2 regions of the Clostridium septicum genome follow, and region 2 is predicted to be linked to the other one. Evidence: a T-box and tRNA genes for the amino acid it is inferred to sense, from the RefSeq annotation. Region 2 holds a T-box; the other holds one or more tRNA genes.
The links. A T-box is a leader RNA that pairs with one kind of tRNA and senses whether it is charged. The one in region 2 lies ahead of thrS (threonine--tRNA ligase), so its partner is inferred to be a tRNA-Thr.
Positions count from the first base shown of each region.

Region 1 (8,197 bases), 1.0 Mb from region 2:
TAGCAACATCAAATGTAACTGTACCTGATTTTGGGTTTGGCATTAATCCTTTAGGTCCTAAAACTCTACCAATTCTACCAACTACACCCATCATATCTGGTGTAGCAACAACTACATCATAGTCGAACCAGTTTTCGCTTTGGATCTTTTGAACTAAATCTTCAGCTCCAACGAAATCTGCTCCAGCTTCTTGAGCTTCTTTAGCCTTTTCGCCTTTAGCAAATACTAATACTCTTACTGTTTTACCAGTTCCGTTAGGAAGAACTACTGCTCCTCTAACTTGTTGATCAGCATGTCTTGGGTCAACCCCTAATCTAACGTGTAATTCTATAGTTTCATCAAATTTAGCCTTTGCAGTTTTAACAGCTAGGTCTAAAGCTTCTGATGGAGTATATAGAACGTTCTTATCTATTAATTTTGCACTTTCAATATAATTCTTTCCCATAATTAGCCTCCTTTGTGGTGTTAACGGTTTTTACCTCCCACGTTTTTACGAATTACTCTTCAATAGTTACTCCCATACTTCTTGCAGTACCTTCGATCATGCTCATAGCTGTTTCTATTGTAGCTGCATTTAAGTCTGGCATCTTCATTTCAGCAATCTTTCTTACTTGATCCTTTGATAACTTACCAACCTTAGTTCTGTTTGGAACTCCTGAACCACTTTCTAGTCCTAATTCCTTTTTAATAAGAACTGCTGCTGGAGGAGTCTTTAAGATAAAACTAAAAGATCTATCTTGGTAAACTGTTATAACTACTGGTATTATTAATCCAGCTTGGTTAGCAGTTTTTGCATTGAACTCCTTACAGAAACCCATAATATTAACACCGTGTTGACCTAATGCTGGACCAACTGGTGGTGCTGGTGTTGCCTTACCTGCAGCAAGTTGAAGTTTGATCATTCCTGTTACTTTCTTAGCCATGTATTTTTCCTCCTATACTGTGGTAATACGGACTTTTTAGTCCTCCCACTTTATTAAAACATTAGCTTATAATTATTAAACTAATTTTTCAACTTGTGTAAAATCTAATTCAGCTAGAGTTTCTCTGCCGAACATATCAATTGACGCTTTTATTTTGCGTTTTTCTAGATTTATCTCTTGAATAGTTGCCACAAATTCTTTTAATGGCCCTGAGATAACTCTTATACTTTCTCCTACTTCTAAGTCGATTTCGATAGGCGCTTCTATAACTCCCATTGATTCAACTTCTTCATCAGTAAGTGGCACTGGTTTTGAAGCCGGACCAACAAATCCTGTTACTCCTCTTGTGTTTCTAACCACGTACCATGATTCATCTGTCATTAGCATCTTTACTAACACATATCCAGGAAATTTCTTTTTAAGAGAAATCTTTTGTTTACCATCTTTCTCTTCTATTACTTCCTCCATAGGTACTTGTATATCTTGAAGCAAGCTTTGAAGATTTCTATTTTCGATGGTCTTTTCAAGATTTGCTTTTACTTTGTTTTCATAGCCTGAGTATGTGTGTACAACATACCATCTTGCTCTATCACTCATATTTTCTTATAGGTGAAAACCACCTAAACCTCCTTATTTTAATTTAAACAGTAATTCAAAGAGGTTTTGAAAAATATAATCTAACCCGCCTACTAATATTATATATATTAGAGCTACTACGCCAACTGCAATTAACGCTTTCTTAGTGTCATTTTTAGAAGGCCAAGTTATTCTTTTAATTTCTGCCTTAACCTCTCTAAAAAATTTAGATATTCCACCTTTTTCTGATGGATTTTTAGTTAAATTTACATTTTCCTTAACAGCCATTATACTTCACATCCTTATTTTTCGTGAGCATGTGTAATTACTATATCAGCTAATTATTTAGTTTCTCTATGAAGTGTATGCTTCTTACAGAACTTGCAGTATTTTTGCATGTCTAATCTGTCTGGGTTATTCTTTTTGTTCTTCATTGAATTGTAATTTCTTTGCTTACACTCTGTGCATGCTAAAGTTATCTTTACTCTCACAGTCTGCACCTCCAGTTTATCGTAAATAATATCAAAACTTATTTGCTCTAATGTTATTCTTTTCGTTAATTACTTAAACACATTATCACAAATGAAGTATTATGTCAATATATCAACCCTTGTAAAGGACTAGGTAAACAAACCCAGTCCTATACTTATAATGTTATATATATCTTATTCTATTATGCTAGTAACAACTCCTGAACCTACAGTTCTTCCACCTTCTCTGATAGCGAATCTTAATCCTTCATCCATTGCTACTTGAGTGATTAATTCAACGTTCATATCAATGTGGTCTCCTGGCATAACCATTTCCATTCCGTCTGGTAATTTGATTGATCCAGTAACGTCTGTTGTTCTGAAGTAGAATTGTGGTCTGTATCCATCGAAGAATGGAGTATGTCTTCCACCTTCTTCTTTCTTAAGTACGTATACTTGACCTACGAACTTGCTGTGTGGCTTAACTGATCCAGTCTTTGCTAATACTTGACCTCTTTCGATATCTGTTCTTTGAACACCTCTTAAAAGTACTCCAACATTATCTCCAGCTTGTGCTTCGTCTAGTAACTTTCTGAACATTTCTATTCCTGTTACTACTACTTTTCTGCTTTCTTCTGATAATCCAACGATTTCTACTTCGTCTCCTACATGAAGAACTCCTCTTTCAACTCTTCCTGTTGCAACTGTTCCTCTACCAGTTATTGTGAATACATCTTCTACTGGCATTAAGAATGGCTTATCTGTTGCTCTTTCTGGTGTTGGAATGTAGCTATCTACTGCTTCCATTAATTCTAAGATTGGAGCGATTGATTTTTCATCTGTTGGGTTTTCTAATGCTACTAAAGCTGATCCCTTGATTACTGGAATATCATCTCCTGGGAAGTTGTATTCTGATAATAATTCTCTAACTTCCATTTCTACTAATTCTAATAATTCTTCGTCATCTACCATATCTGCCTTGTTTAAGAATACTACGATATAGTCAACACCAACTCTTGATGCTAGTAGTATATGTTCTCTTGTTTGTGGCATTGGACCGTCTGCTGCTGAACAAACTAGGATTGCTCCATCCATTTGTGCTGCTCCAGTGATCATGTTCTTAACGTAGTCAGCATGTCCTGGACAGTCAACGTGTGCATAGTGTCTGTTGTCTGTTTGGTATTCAACGTGTGCTGTATTGATTGTGATTCCTCTTTCTTTTTCTTCTGGAGCCTTATCAATTTCATCATATTTGAATGATTCTGCTAATCCTCTGTTTGCTAAAACAGTTGTGATTGCAGCTGTTAATGTTGTCTTACCGTGGTCTACGTGACCGATTGTTCCAATGTTTACGTGTGGTTTACTTCTTTCGAATTTTTGCTTTGCCATTGTAAATTCCTCCTTTAATCTTTGTAATAAACTTTGCCTAGCGTTTTGTACTTTCTAAAATATGTTGATTATTACCTAAGTAAAGCTCAACTATATTGGAGCTCACGATCGGGATTGAACCGACGACCTCCGCCTTACCAAGGCGACGCTCTACCGACTGAGCTACGTGAGCACTCTTGCTTGCTTTATAGTTTAATATACCAATTATAAAGTTTACTATTTTTCAAAACCTTTGTCAATAAAAAATATTCACTTTATTTCTGTGTATACAAACATTTTTCAAGTTTTCTTTTTACTCTTTGTAATGCATTATCTATAGACTTTGATTGCCTGTCTAAATCGCATGCAATTTCTTGATAAGATTTCCCATCTAAATATGACTGTAGCACTTCCATTTCTAAACTTGATAAAACTTTTTGCATTTCCCCTTCTATGCGTTTCATTTGTTCTTCACCTATTATAAGTTCTTCTGGATCACTTATTCTAAATCCAGAAATTATATCTAATAAGGTTCTATCAGATTCTTCCTCATAAATTGGTTTATTTAATGATACATATGTATTTAAAGGAATATGTTTTTGTCTTGTAGCCGTTTTTATGGCAGTTATAATCTGTCTAGTTACACATAATTCTGCAAAAGCTTTAAAGCTAGTTAATTTATCTGGCTTGAAATCTCTAATAGCTTTATATAAACCAATCATTCCTTCTTGATATATATCCTCTTTATCTGCCCCTATAAGAAAATAAGATTTTGATTTTGATTTTACAAAATTTTCATATTTAGATATTAAATATTCTTGAGCTCTTACATTTCCTTTCTGGGATTCAACTACAATTTCTTCATCTAACTTGTCTTCAAAGTTTGTAAAAGTTTCTACAACATATCCCTTATTATCCACCTTTTTTCCCCCTCAAACCCATATATTTTTCTAACATTATGTCCTATTGGAATTATTTTATTCATTTAATCTATTTACTTCTTCTCATAGCTTCCAATTTAATCAAAACTTCACTATTTACATTATCACCTAAATGATTTTTATTATCGGTAATATTTTTCTTTGCTTTATTGTTTATTCTTAATTCTGTCTGTATTATGTCATTATAAAATTCTAAAGCTGATATTCTTATAGCACCTCTTTGAAATATAGTTTGCTGTTCTAACCAATCTGAAGTTACTACATAAACTTCAAATTTTCTTCCTAAGCTGTGAACTTCCCTTTCTATATAAGCATCTGCTGTTTCTCCATCTTTGGTAAAAACTACACTTATATTTTTATTAATAAATTCTTTCTTTTCTATACTTCCACTTACTTTATGAGCATCAAATACTATAACAATTTTACAATCGTTATAAACTCCATAATTATGCAATATATCTATTAAGTTTTGTCTTGTCCCTTGAAAATTATGTTCTTTTTCTGATTTTAAATTAGGCCAGCTATTAACTACATTGTATCCATCAACAAATATGATCTTCACAATTTACCTCTTTTATTATTAAAAATTATTTTGATAACCTACCCTTTAATACTTCATACATCATTATACCACCTGCAACTGAAGCATTTAAAGAGTTAATTTTTCCTATCATCGGAATTTTAACTAATTTGTCGCACTTTTTTAATGTTAATTTAGATATACCTCTTCCTTCACTTCCAATAATTATAGCACAAGGTCCATTAAAGTTAACTTGATAACTATATTCCACTCCTGCTATATCAGCACCATATATCCAAACTCCTGACTCTTTTAATTCATCTATTACAGCATTTATATTTGTCACCTTAGCTATATTCATATGTTCTATAGCACCTACCGAACACTTATATACCGTTGAAGTTATACCAACATTTCTTCTTTTAGGTATTATTATTCCATGTGCACCACATAATTCCGCAGTCCTTATTATTGAACCTAAATTGTGTGGATCTTCTATTTCATCTAAAATTATTATAAACGGATCTTCATTCTTTTCTTTTGCTATAGCCAATATGTCATGAACTTGGCAATATTTAAATGGGGTAACTAAAGCTATTGCACCTTGGTGATTTAAGCCTTCACTCATACTATCTAATTTTTTTCTATCAACTTCTTTTATAACTACTTTTTTTTCTTTTGCTATATTTATTATAGCTTTAATTGATCCTTCTACATCACCCTTAGCAATATATAAACATTCTATTGTTCTATCACTTTTTAACCCTTCCATTACAGCATTTCTACCGATAATTAAATCTTCTCTAATCGGAGATTCCTTTTTATCATATCCTTCTTTATTATCTATGTATCTTTGAGAATTTTGAGTTTCACCATACTCTCTACCTTTTCTTGGTTCTTTAAAATCTCTCTTTGTATTGTTTTTATTTCTTGAAAAGATTTCTCTTTCTAATCTAGCATTTTTTCTTTCCATTCTATTTCCTTTAGTCATCTAAATCACTCCTAACTTTTATATTCTTTAGTTTAATTCAATAGTTACGCTACTTTCTAAAATTTTTGTTAATTTATCCTTATCACCTATTAAATATAGATACCCAACTAAAGCCTCAAAACCAGTAGCATTTCTATAATCTCTTACATCTGCATTTTTAGGTACTGTAGCTGATTTTGCATTTCTACCTCTTTTATATATATATAATTCTTCTTCTGTTAACGTATCTTCTATATTATGCATTATCATAGATTGACTTTTAGCTTTAACATATCCTATAGCTTTAACATGCATTTTATGTGCTGATAATCCAGTGTTTTTTGCAAGTATATAGTTTCTTATATATACTTCATATACACCATCACCAATTAAAGCTAATTGTAATGGATTTAATTGCCTAGCCTCATCCTTTGTAAATTCTCTAATTCTTAAATCATCTAACATGGATTTCTCTCCTTTAAATAAAGGCTGCAATATTGCAGCCTTTTATTCTAATTAATTTTTTTCCATCTAACCCCTTGTGGAGTATCTTCTAAAATTATATCTCTAGCTTTAAGATCATCTCTTATCTTGTCTGCTAAAGCAAAATCTCTATTTTTTCTCGCTTCCTGTCTCTTAGCTATTAACTCTTCAATTTCATCTTCTAAGCTACCCTTAGTTGATTTTTGTAAGATTCCCAATGGTCCTCCTAACTCTCTTATCATAGCTAAAGCCTTTTCACATAGCTCCTTTGATGATTCAATTGTTATATTACTATTAATATCTTTTATTAAATCAAATATAGCTGTAATAGCATCTGCTGTATTGAAATCATCATCCATCTTTTCAATATATTTTTGTCTATATTTACCTAGTGATACTAAGTATTCTTTTTCTTTATCATCCATGTTTTCTTTTGCTACTTCAGTTATAAGGTTTTCTAAATTAGCTATAGCGTTATATAATCTTTCTACAGATGCTTTAGCCGAATCTAATAACTCTTTGCTAAAGTTCAATTGAACTCTATAGTGACCTGATAACATTAAAAATCTTACTACATCTGCCTCGTAATCCTTCAAAGCATCTCTAGCTGTTAAAAAATTATTTAATGATTTAGACATTTTTTGATTGTTAACATTTAAAAAAGCTCCATGTACCCAATAGTTTGCAAAAGGTTTTCCTGTTAAAGCTTCACTTTGAGCAATTTCATTTTCATGGTGTGGAAATGCTAGATCCATACCACCTGCATGTATATCTATAGTATCACCTAATAATTTTTTAGCCATACATGAACATTCTATATGCCAGCCTGGTCTTCCCATTCCCCAAGGGCTTTTCCAAGCAGGTTCTCCTGGCTTTTGAGATTTCCAAATAGCAAAATCCATAGGATCCTCTTTTCTTTCATCTATGTTTATTCTAGCACCTGCTTGTAAATCTTCTAGGTTTTGTCCTATTAATTTACCATATCCCTCAAATTTTTTCGTTCTAAAATATACGTCTCCGTCAACTTCATAAGCATATCCCTTTTCGATTAAACCTTTTACAAATTCAATTATATCTGTTATATACTCAGTAGCTCTTGGATTTACAGATGCTCTTTTTATATTTAATCCATCCGCATCTTTATAATATTCACATATATATTTGTCTCCAATTTCTTTAACTGTAGTTGACTCTTCGTTTGCCTTCTTTATCATCTTATCATCAATATCTGTAAAGTTTTGTATAAATGTTACTTCATAACCTCTGTACTCAAAATATCTTCTTATCGTATCAAAAATAATAAAAGTTCTGCCGTTTCCTATATGAAAATAATTATATACTGTAGGCCCACAAACATACATTTTAATTTTTCCTGGAGTTATAGGTACAAATTCTTCTTTTTTTCTTGTTAAAGAATTAAAAATTTTCATTGTAGTTCCTCCTATCTTATAGATAAATTATTTTTCTTAAACTCTTCTTTAACTTTGTTAACAGCTTCTTCTATCTTTATAACTTCTACTTCCGAAGTTCTTAATTTAAATTCAACTTCACCTTCAGTTATTTTCTTACCAACAGTTATTCTCATTGGTATTCCCATTAATTCTGAATCTTTAAATTTAACTCCTGCTCTTTCATTTCTATCATCTAATAAGACATCTACTCCTATAGATTTTAGCTCTTCGTATAACTTATTAGCTATTTCCATTTGATTTTCATCTTTTATATTTACTGGTATTACTGTAACATGATGTGGAGCTATAGCTAATGGCCATACTATTCCATTTTCATCATGATGTTGTTCTATTACTGAAGCCATAGTCCTTGTTACTCCAATTCCATAACATCCCATAACAAATGGCTTTTCTTTCCCATTTTCATCTATGAAAGTAGCTTTCATAGCTTCTGAGTATTTTGTTCCTAACTTAAAGATATGACCTACTTCAGTT
Region 1 is NZ_CP023671.1:1,985,516-1,993,712, reverse strand. Features, by position in the region: gene rplA (50S ribosomal protein L1) at 1-445, opposite strand, end outside; gene rplK (50S ribosomal protein L11) at 498-923, opposite strand; gene nusG (transcription termination/antitermination protein NusG) at 999-1,520, opposite strand; gene secE (preprotein translocase subunit SecE) at 1,554-1,787, opposite strand; gene rpmG (50S ribosomal protein L33) at 1,841-1,990, opposite strand; gene tuf (elongation factor Tu) at 2,165-3,358, opposite strand; tRNA gene CP523_RS08905 (tRNA-Thr) at 3,455-3,530, opposite strand; gene sigH (RNA polymerase sporulation sigma factor SigH) at 3,613-4,257, opposite strand; gene CP523_RS08895 (NYN domain-containing protein) at 4,328-4,840, opposite strand; gene rlmB (23S rRNA (guanosine(2251)-2'-O)-methyltransferase RlmB) at 4,866-5,789, opposite strand; gene CP523_RS08885 (Mini-ribonuclease 3) at 5,817-6,233, opposite strand; gene cysS (cysteine--tRNA ligase) at 6,281-7,681, opposite strand; gene CP523_RS08875 (proline--tRNA ligase) at 7,693-8,197, opposite strand, start outside.
Region 1: it encodes a tRNA-Thr, which carries the amino acid that the T-box ahead of thrS (threonine--tRNA ligase) is inferred to sense. The anticodon was not compared.

Region 2 (8,197 bases):
TAGAAATTTTATTTTCACTTACTTCTTTTTCTCCAATAACAACAATATAAGGAATTCTTTCATTTCTAGCTTCTCTTATTTTATATCCTATTTTTTCGCTTCTAGAATCCATTTCAACTCTTATTCCATTTTCAATTAATTTATTTTTAACTTCTTCTGAATAAGTGTTGAATTTATCTGATATTGGTAGTATTTTAACTTGAACTGGAGCAAGCCATGTTGGGAATTTACCTGCAAAGTGTTCAATTAATATTCCTATAAATCTTTCTATGCTTCCGAATATTACTCTATGAATAACTATTGGTCTATGCTTTTCTCCATCTTTACCTATATAGTCTAGTTCAAATCTTTGTGGAAGTTGGAAGTCTAATTGAATTGTTCCACATTGCCAAGTTCTACCTAAACTATCTTCAAGATGGAAATCTATTTTAGGACCATAAAATGCTCCGTCACCTTCATTTATTATATAATCTAAATTCAGTTCATTTAATGCTCCCTTTAATGATTCTTCTGCTAAATTCCAGTCTTCATCACTTCCCATAGAGTCTTCTGGTCTTGTAGATAATTCAATGCTGTATTTAAATCCAAATATAGAATATACTTTATCAATAAGGTCTATTACACCTTTTATTTCAGATTTTATTTGATCTGGTAACATGAAAATATGGGCATCATCTTGAGTAAATGCTCTAACTCTCATAAGACCATGTAATGCTCCTGAAAGTTCATGTCTATGAACTCTTCCAAGTTCTCCAACTCTCATTGGAAAATCTCTATATGAATGGGCTTCTGATTTATAAACTAACATTCCACCTGGACAATTCATTGGTTTTAATGCAAATTCTTCTTCATCGATCATTGAAGTATACATATTTTCTTTATAGTGATACCAATGTCCTGAAGTTTCCCATAAATTTTTATTAAGCATAATTGGTGTTTCAACTTCAACATATCCAGCATCATAATGAAGTTTTCTCCAAAAATCAATTAAAGTATTTTTAAGGACTACACCCTTAGGTAGGAAGAATGGGAATCCTGGTCCCTCATTCATAAATGTAAATAGCTTTAATTCCTTTCCTAGCTTTCTATGATCTCTTTTCTTAGCTTCTTCTAAATTATGAAGATACTTTTCTAGTAATTCTTTATTTGAAAATGCTACACCATATACTCTTTGTAGCATCTTATTTTTTTCGTTTCCTCTCCAATATGCTCCTGCTACACTTGTTAACTTAAAAGCTTTTACATATTTTGTTGATTTAATATGGGGTCCTCTACAAAGGTCAATATGCTCCCCTTGTTTATATAAAGAAATTTTTTCATCCTCTGGTAAATCCCTTATTAATTCTACCTTATATGGTTCATTTTTTTCTTCCATTAGCTTTATAGCATCTTCTCTTGGAATATCAATTCTTTCAAACTCTAAGTTTTCCTTAATTATATTATTCATTTCTTTTTCAATTTTTTGTAAATCCTCTGTAGTTAAAGGAGTCTCTATATCAAAATCATAATAAAATCCATTTTCTATTGAAGGTCCTATAGCTAGTTTTGCATCTTTATAAATTCTCTTTACAGCTTGTGCTAATATATGAGAGGTAGAATGTCTGATAACTTCAACTGCTTTTTCATCATCTGCTGTTAAAATATTTACCTCGTCATTATTTTTTAGTTTATAATCTAAATCAACCTGGGTTTTATTAACTTCCCCAACTATTGCTGCTTTTCCTAAATTTCTGCTAATTGATTTTGCAAGATCAAGAACAGTTGAATTATCATCTATTTCTCTTATTGATCCATCATTAAGTCTTACTTTTATACTCATTCTTTTACCTCCTACTTAAAATTTAATTTTTTCACTTATATGTTTCCTCTGAACTTGTCTGAGAAGAAGCTAAGCCACACATACTTAATTTTATTTTTTATTTTTTAGATAAATATTCTTAGTTTTAAAATCACAATTAAGTTTCCTACTAATTTAAATATTGATATAATTTCCTAAAGAATAAAAAAAGCACTCATCCCTGCTTGGGACGAATGCAATTATCCGTGGTTCCACCCAAATTGAATTAAACAATTCAATTCTTCTCTATATCTTTAACGACTTTCGCCGATGACATTTCACTAGTTTTAGCTAATCAATCATAGCTCCAGGGTAGTTTTTCTTATAGGCATATTTAGAAATATTTTCAGTCCATGATATTTCCTCCCTAAAAACTGTATTCTATAATACTTTTCCCTTTCTTAGCTTATTTAGTATTTAATTTTAAATTATGTGCACCTAATTTATATTAACTAAATTATAGCCCTTTTGTAGTATATTGTAAATACCTATACCATTCTAAACTATTTTACTTAAATCAATACTACTATTTTATATATCAATTTGCTAATTGCTTTATTCTATCTTAGAATTTTTATACTTTCTTCACTACATTTTAATTCCCCACCTATTGCAATTGCTAAAAAATCAAATATAACTTTAGTAGGTACAATAGTTTTATTATCCCACCCTAAATATGATTTTGTATTGAAATAAACTCCAGCTAATTAATTTATAATCCATTTTAAGGATATTAAAAATACTAGTATAAATTTAACTCATTTTAGGCAAATATATATTTGTGGCTTATGTAGATATGACTTAATTTTAAAATATGAAATATTATGAACATTAAAGAAATAACAAGAATATCTTAGTATTTTAATCAGAATTAGATATATAAAGCTTTTTTGATATTTGATAATTATTTTCTGTTGATATAAATTATCATTAAAGTTAATTTTAATTATATGAGGTGAAAAAAATGAAATTTATGATGGATATAAGAGAAAAAACTTCTTTATTACATAGTGCAGCTGAAAATACAGGATATATAAAAAAATTAGTAGATGGAAATGCATCTGTTGAAGGTTATGCTGAATATATTTATAATCTTGAAAAGATGTACAAGGCTATTGAAGATGCCTTAGATAAAAATGAAGGAAATAATGTTGTTAATCCTTTTGTTACAAAAGAATTATATCGTTCTGAACTTATAAGAAAAGATTTAGATTTCTTATTAGGTGATAAGTTAAAATCAATGAAATTATTAGCTTCTACTGAAGCTTGTATATCAAAAATAGAAGAATTATCTAAAACTAAACCTGAGCTTTTAGTTGCATATGCTTATACAAGATTCTTAGCTGACTTATTTGGAGGTAGAACCTTCCTTTCATTATTAAGTACAAATTATAAAATTTCAAATGAAGGATTAAACTATTATCAATTTGCTGATATTAATGATTTAAGAGGATATGTTATGAAATACCATAATATGTTAGCTGAAATTAATTTATCTGATGATCTTAAAGTAGATTTTATAAATGAAGTTAATAATGCTTATATTTATAATCTTGCAATATCAAATGAATTAGATGCTAAATTAAAGTAGATTTTAACAAGTGTAAATATATCTTCTTTGCCACTTAAAGATTTTATAATAAAAATATCCTAGGTCATAAGGTTATATAAAACCTATTAACTTAGGATATTTTTATTGATTATACATTTATATTTTAAATATTCCCATCAGAAAGTAATGCCTTAATATCTCCATTACTTGCAATTACTTCTTTATACCAATTAAAACTTTTTTTCTTATAACGTTTTAAAGTTCCTGTTCCATCATCATTACGATCTACATAAATAAATCCATAACGTTTCTTTAATTGTGCAGTTGTAAAACTTACTAAATCAATACATCCCCATTCACTTGCTTCTAAATAAGGATTAGGTACTCCTCCAATAATATTTCCTTCACCAGCTTCAATAGATTTATCACTAGATTCACAAATACTCATATAATAACTAAATGAAATAAAATCTACAGTATTTTTTAATATTTCTCTATCTTCTTCAGTAATATCTAAATTAATATTATTTTCCTTAAAAAATCTTTTTGAATATGATGGATAATAACCACGTACTTGTATATCTGAAAAGAAAAAGTTTTCTCTTTCTCTGTTAAGAGTTTCCCATGCATCATCTGGAGATGGCGTAAGTGGATAAACAGGCATTCCTAAAATCATACACCCTATTTTAGCATCTGGAATAATTTCATGGCATGCCTTTACAGCCATTGCACTTGCTACTAATTCATGATGAATAGCTTGGTAAATTTCTTGTTTACTTAGCTTTTCTAATGGTGTATAAATTCCTCCACTTAAAAATGGTGCATGAGTAATTGAATTTATTTCGTTAAATGCTAAACTTATATTTTTACCTATCTTTACATTTAGTTAATCCACTTTTTTATAATTTCGCATAATAATATGGGGACTTTATTAAATATAATTAATATAGTCCCCATATTATTATAGTTTTTGTCATTTAATAATAGTTGTTAATCAATATAATAGATTATACAAGAAAATTGATTTTTTGCAAACAAAATAAATGATAAATTCACCATAAAGTTTAATTTTCTACAAGTCCTTTAGTTGCAGGACCTCCTATTAACCTTCCTTTATAATCAAATCTTGATCCATGACATGGGCAATCCCATGTTAATTCATCTGCATTCCAGTGTAATTGACATCCTAAGTGAGAACATTTTGTACTTACAAAAAATTCTTTTCCCTCATTGTCTTTATAAACACCAACCTTTTCTCCATTATATTCAATAATTCCAGCATGCCCATTTTTAATATGCTCTATCTTACTACTTGGAATATATATTTTTTGTGCAATAAAGTTTTTAGCTGTTTCACTTATATCTTTAGCAATATTATTTATTGATAAGGATAAATCAAATCTTTTTGGAGAAAAGATTTCTGAAAAATCATTTTCCTTTTCTAATATCATATCTGATATTATCATAGCTGCTACCATAGAACTTGTCATGCCCCACTTATTGAATCCTGTAGCAACATATATATTAGGTGTTTCATCAGAATATTTTCCTATATATGGTATACCATCTATGGTCATACAATCTTGAGCTGACCAATGATATCTTTCTCTTGATTTTGGATATAACTCTTTTGCAACCCGTCTTAATTCATCATAGCTACCACCTTTTTCATTTTCTCCTGTTCTTTGTTTTATACCACCTAGTAATAACAAGTTTTTATATGTCCTAAAGGAATACCCCTCTTTATCAACATCTATATACATTCCGTCAATATCATTTACATTTTCTAAAGCTATAACATATGATCTTTCTTGATGCATCTTCATAAAATAATATCCAGGCATATTTATTATTGGGTAATGTGTTGCTATAACTATACTATTTGCAGTTATATCTCCTCTATTTGTAACTACTAAATTATCTTTAACTTCCAAGGCTCTTGTATTTTCATATATAATTAAATCCTCTGAGATATTTTTCAAAAATTTAAGTGGATTAAATTGTCCTTGATTATTAAATTTAACAGCTCCTTTAATTTCAAAAGGCAGATTAGCTTTTTCTACAAACTCAGCATCAATACCAACTTTCTTAGCTGCTTCCACCTCTTCTTTAAGAATACCTATTTCATTTAAAGAATATATATACGCTGCCTTATCTTCAAAATCACAATCTATTTTTCTCTCTTTAATAATTTCTTTATATTTTTCTATAGCAAGTTCATTTGCTTTTGCATATTGTCTAGCCTTTTCTTCTCCAAATTCCAATATTAATTTATTGTAAATTAAATCGTGTTGAGATGTTATCTTTGCAGTGGTGTTTTTCGTATTTCCGCTTGCTATTTCATCTCCATCAATTAAAATTACATTTCTACCACTTTTCTTTAACATATGAGCTGTTAATAATCCTGTTATTCCAGCACCAATAATTAATATATCAGTTTTTATGTCTTCCTTTAAAGTTTCTCTTTTTTTAAATTTACAACTTTCACTCCATACAGATTTCATAAAATCACCTCATTTCTAGTATTCCAATTTTAAAATGAGATAAACAATATATTTAAATATTTTATTAAAATAAAATAGACACCTTACAAAAAAAAATTGTAAGATGTCTATCCCCAATTCCCACCCTCACTTAATTAATTAGTACATGGTTGTAAATGCAATATTTATTGCCAATAAAAAATAATTGATATAAAATCTTCAATACACATGTAAAATTACTGAGCATAAAAGTAAATAAAAAGGTGGCTCTGAACCATATTAAATAATGCTTAAGCATAGTTGTTTAGATTTTCTGCTAAACTCAGTTGTACTCACCCTAATTAAGCTAATCCTATATATTTTATTCCATTAAATCAACAGTCCAATTTAGTCCCTGTAACTTAGTATCAGTTAATCTATACTCTTTTGAAATTCTATCAATTTCTTTTTGAATTTCTGAAACATTAACCGTACTATAAAATTTAACTTCTGACTTAGAATATCTATCAAACTTTATTGTTGCAGCATCAGTAAGTTCCCTTAATATCTGATTTTGTTTTCCTAAGAACTCTCTTTTACTAATTAAATCAGAAATAACAATACTTCCTTCAACAACAGTTCTACTATTTGTTCTATTAATTTTATTTACTAATTCCTCAAGCTCTTTAATAGTTGAATTAAGTTCAACTATTAATTCGTTAGGTGATTCTCCTGGCTTTTCCCCTTCTTGAACCTTTGCATTTCTAATAATTCTAGATCTTAAACTTGCAACTTTCTTTTGCAAGTCGCTTCTTAATATTAAAGCCTCCGCTAACTTCATAACCTATTACCTCTTAAAAAAATTCTAATATTATGAATTAATTATACTTTATTTGATATTAGACAACAATACATTAAAATATAGTATTAATACTTGAAATTGAATATATATACTTAGTTTTGTATAAAATAAAATGAACATAACCAAACAAAGGAGTATATAAATATGAGAAATTTTTTTAAAACCTCACTATTAATATTAACTTTACTAGCATTAATTCTAGTTCCATTTAATGTATACGCTATAACAAACCCCTCTTGTATAAGTGATTCCCCCGAAGTTAAATGCAATTTCAAAATGCTAGAAAGAAAACTATGGATTGATCATGTTTTATGGACTAGAAGCTTTATTGTAAGTGATATAGCTTCACTTGAAGATAAAAACGATGTTTTGCATAGGCTTTTCAAAAATCAAGATGATATAGGAAATTCAATTAAACCTTATTATGGAGAAGAAGCTGGAAATAAACTTGCTGTTTTACTAAGAGATCATATAGCCCTTGCTGGAAAAGTTCTTGAAGCAGCTAAAAACAAAAATAAAGATGAGTTAGATAAATATAATAAACTATGGTATGACAATGCAGATAAAATAGCCGATTTTTTAAGTTCAGCCAATCCTAACTATAATAATAAAGAATTAAAAGATATGTTATATAAACATTTACAGTTTGTTACTGACCAAGTTGTTGCTAGATTAAATAATAATTGGAAAGATGATATTGAATCATTCGATAAAGGCGAAAACCATATTATTAATTTTGCTGATATAATTTCTGATGGCATAATTAAACAATTTCCCGAGAAATTTCAATAAAAATCTATTACTTTAAAACAATATATTTAAAACATAGAACGGTATCAATTACCTATGATACCGTTCTATGTTTATATCCATTTAGTCTCAGTACTTTTAATAATGAAGTTATAATATAAAATTTAAATTAACTTATGCCGAATTGCTATAACTCCAATAATTTCATTACTATTTTCATTCATTAGCCAAAATACACTTTCAGGTACCCATCCATTTTCAAGATTAACCCCTTCATGTCTTTGCTTTAATTTATACATATCCTCTTCAAAACTATCCTTATTAGAAATAGGAATATATAACTCAAAACCCGTAGTTTTTATATCCTCTTCACACTCTTCTATCATATTTAAATATTGATTTTTATGCCTATTATTTATAAGTTCAAGTCTTAATTTTTCCATATTAATCCCTACCTTTTACTAAATTCATTTAAATTAATGATAAAGAAACTAAATATATTTTATTTATTCTATCTAAAAATTAATAAACAAAATAAACACTTAACTATAATATCTTATTTGTAAATCAATCTTATAATATTGCAATTTAATACAAAGTTAGCCATTATTTCAAATGATATTATATTATAATTAAATTAATAATTGTTTATTCCAGACTTTAATATGTTAATAAGTAATAGGGATGTTTATGACAATATATTGTTTAATTATATTTATATTATTACTTGTTTT
Region 2 is NZ_CP023671.1:977,825-986,021, forward strand. Features, by position in the region: gene thrS (threonine--tRNA ligase) at 1-1,819, opposite strand, end outside; T-box leader at 2,021-2,249, opposite strand; gene CP523_RS04290 (biliverdin-producing heme oxygenase) at 2,802-3,428, shown strand; partial or broken gene CP523_RS04295 (family 1 glycosylhydrolase) at 3,553-4,245, opposite strand; gene CP523_RS04300 (FAD-dependent oxidoreductase) at 4,454-5,893, opposite strand; gene CP523_RS04305 (DIP1984 family protein) at 6,234-6,692, opposite strand; gene CP523_RS04310 (glycosyltransferase) at 6,990-7,505, shown strand; gene CP523_RS04315 (hypothetical protein) at 7,628-7,906, opposite strand.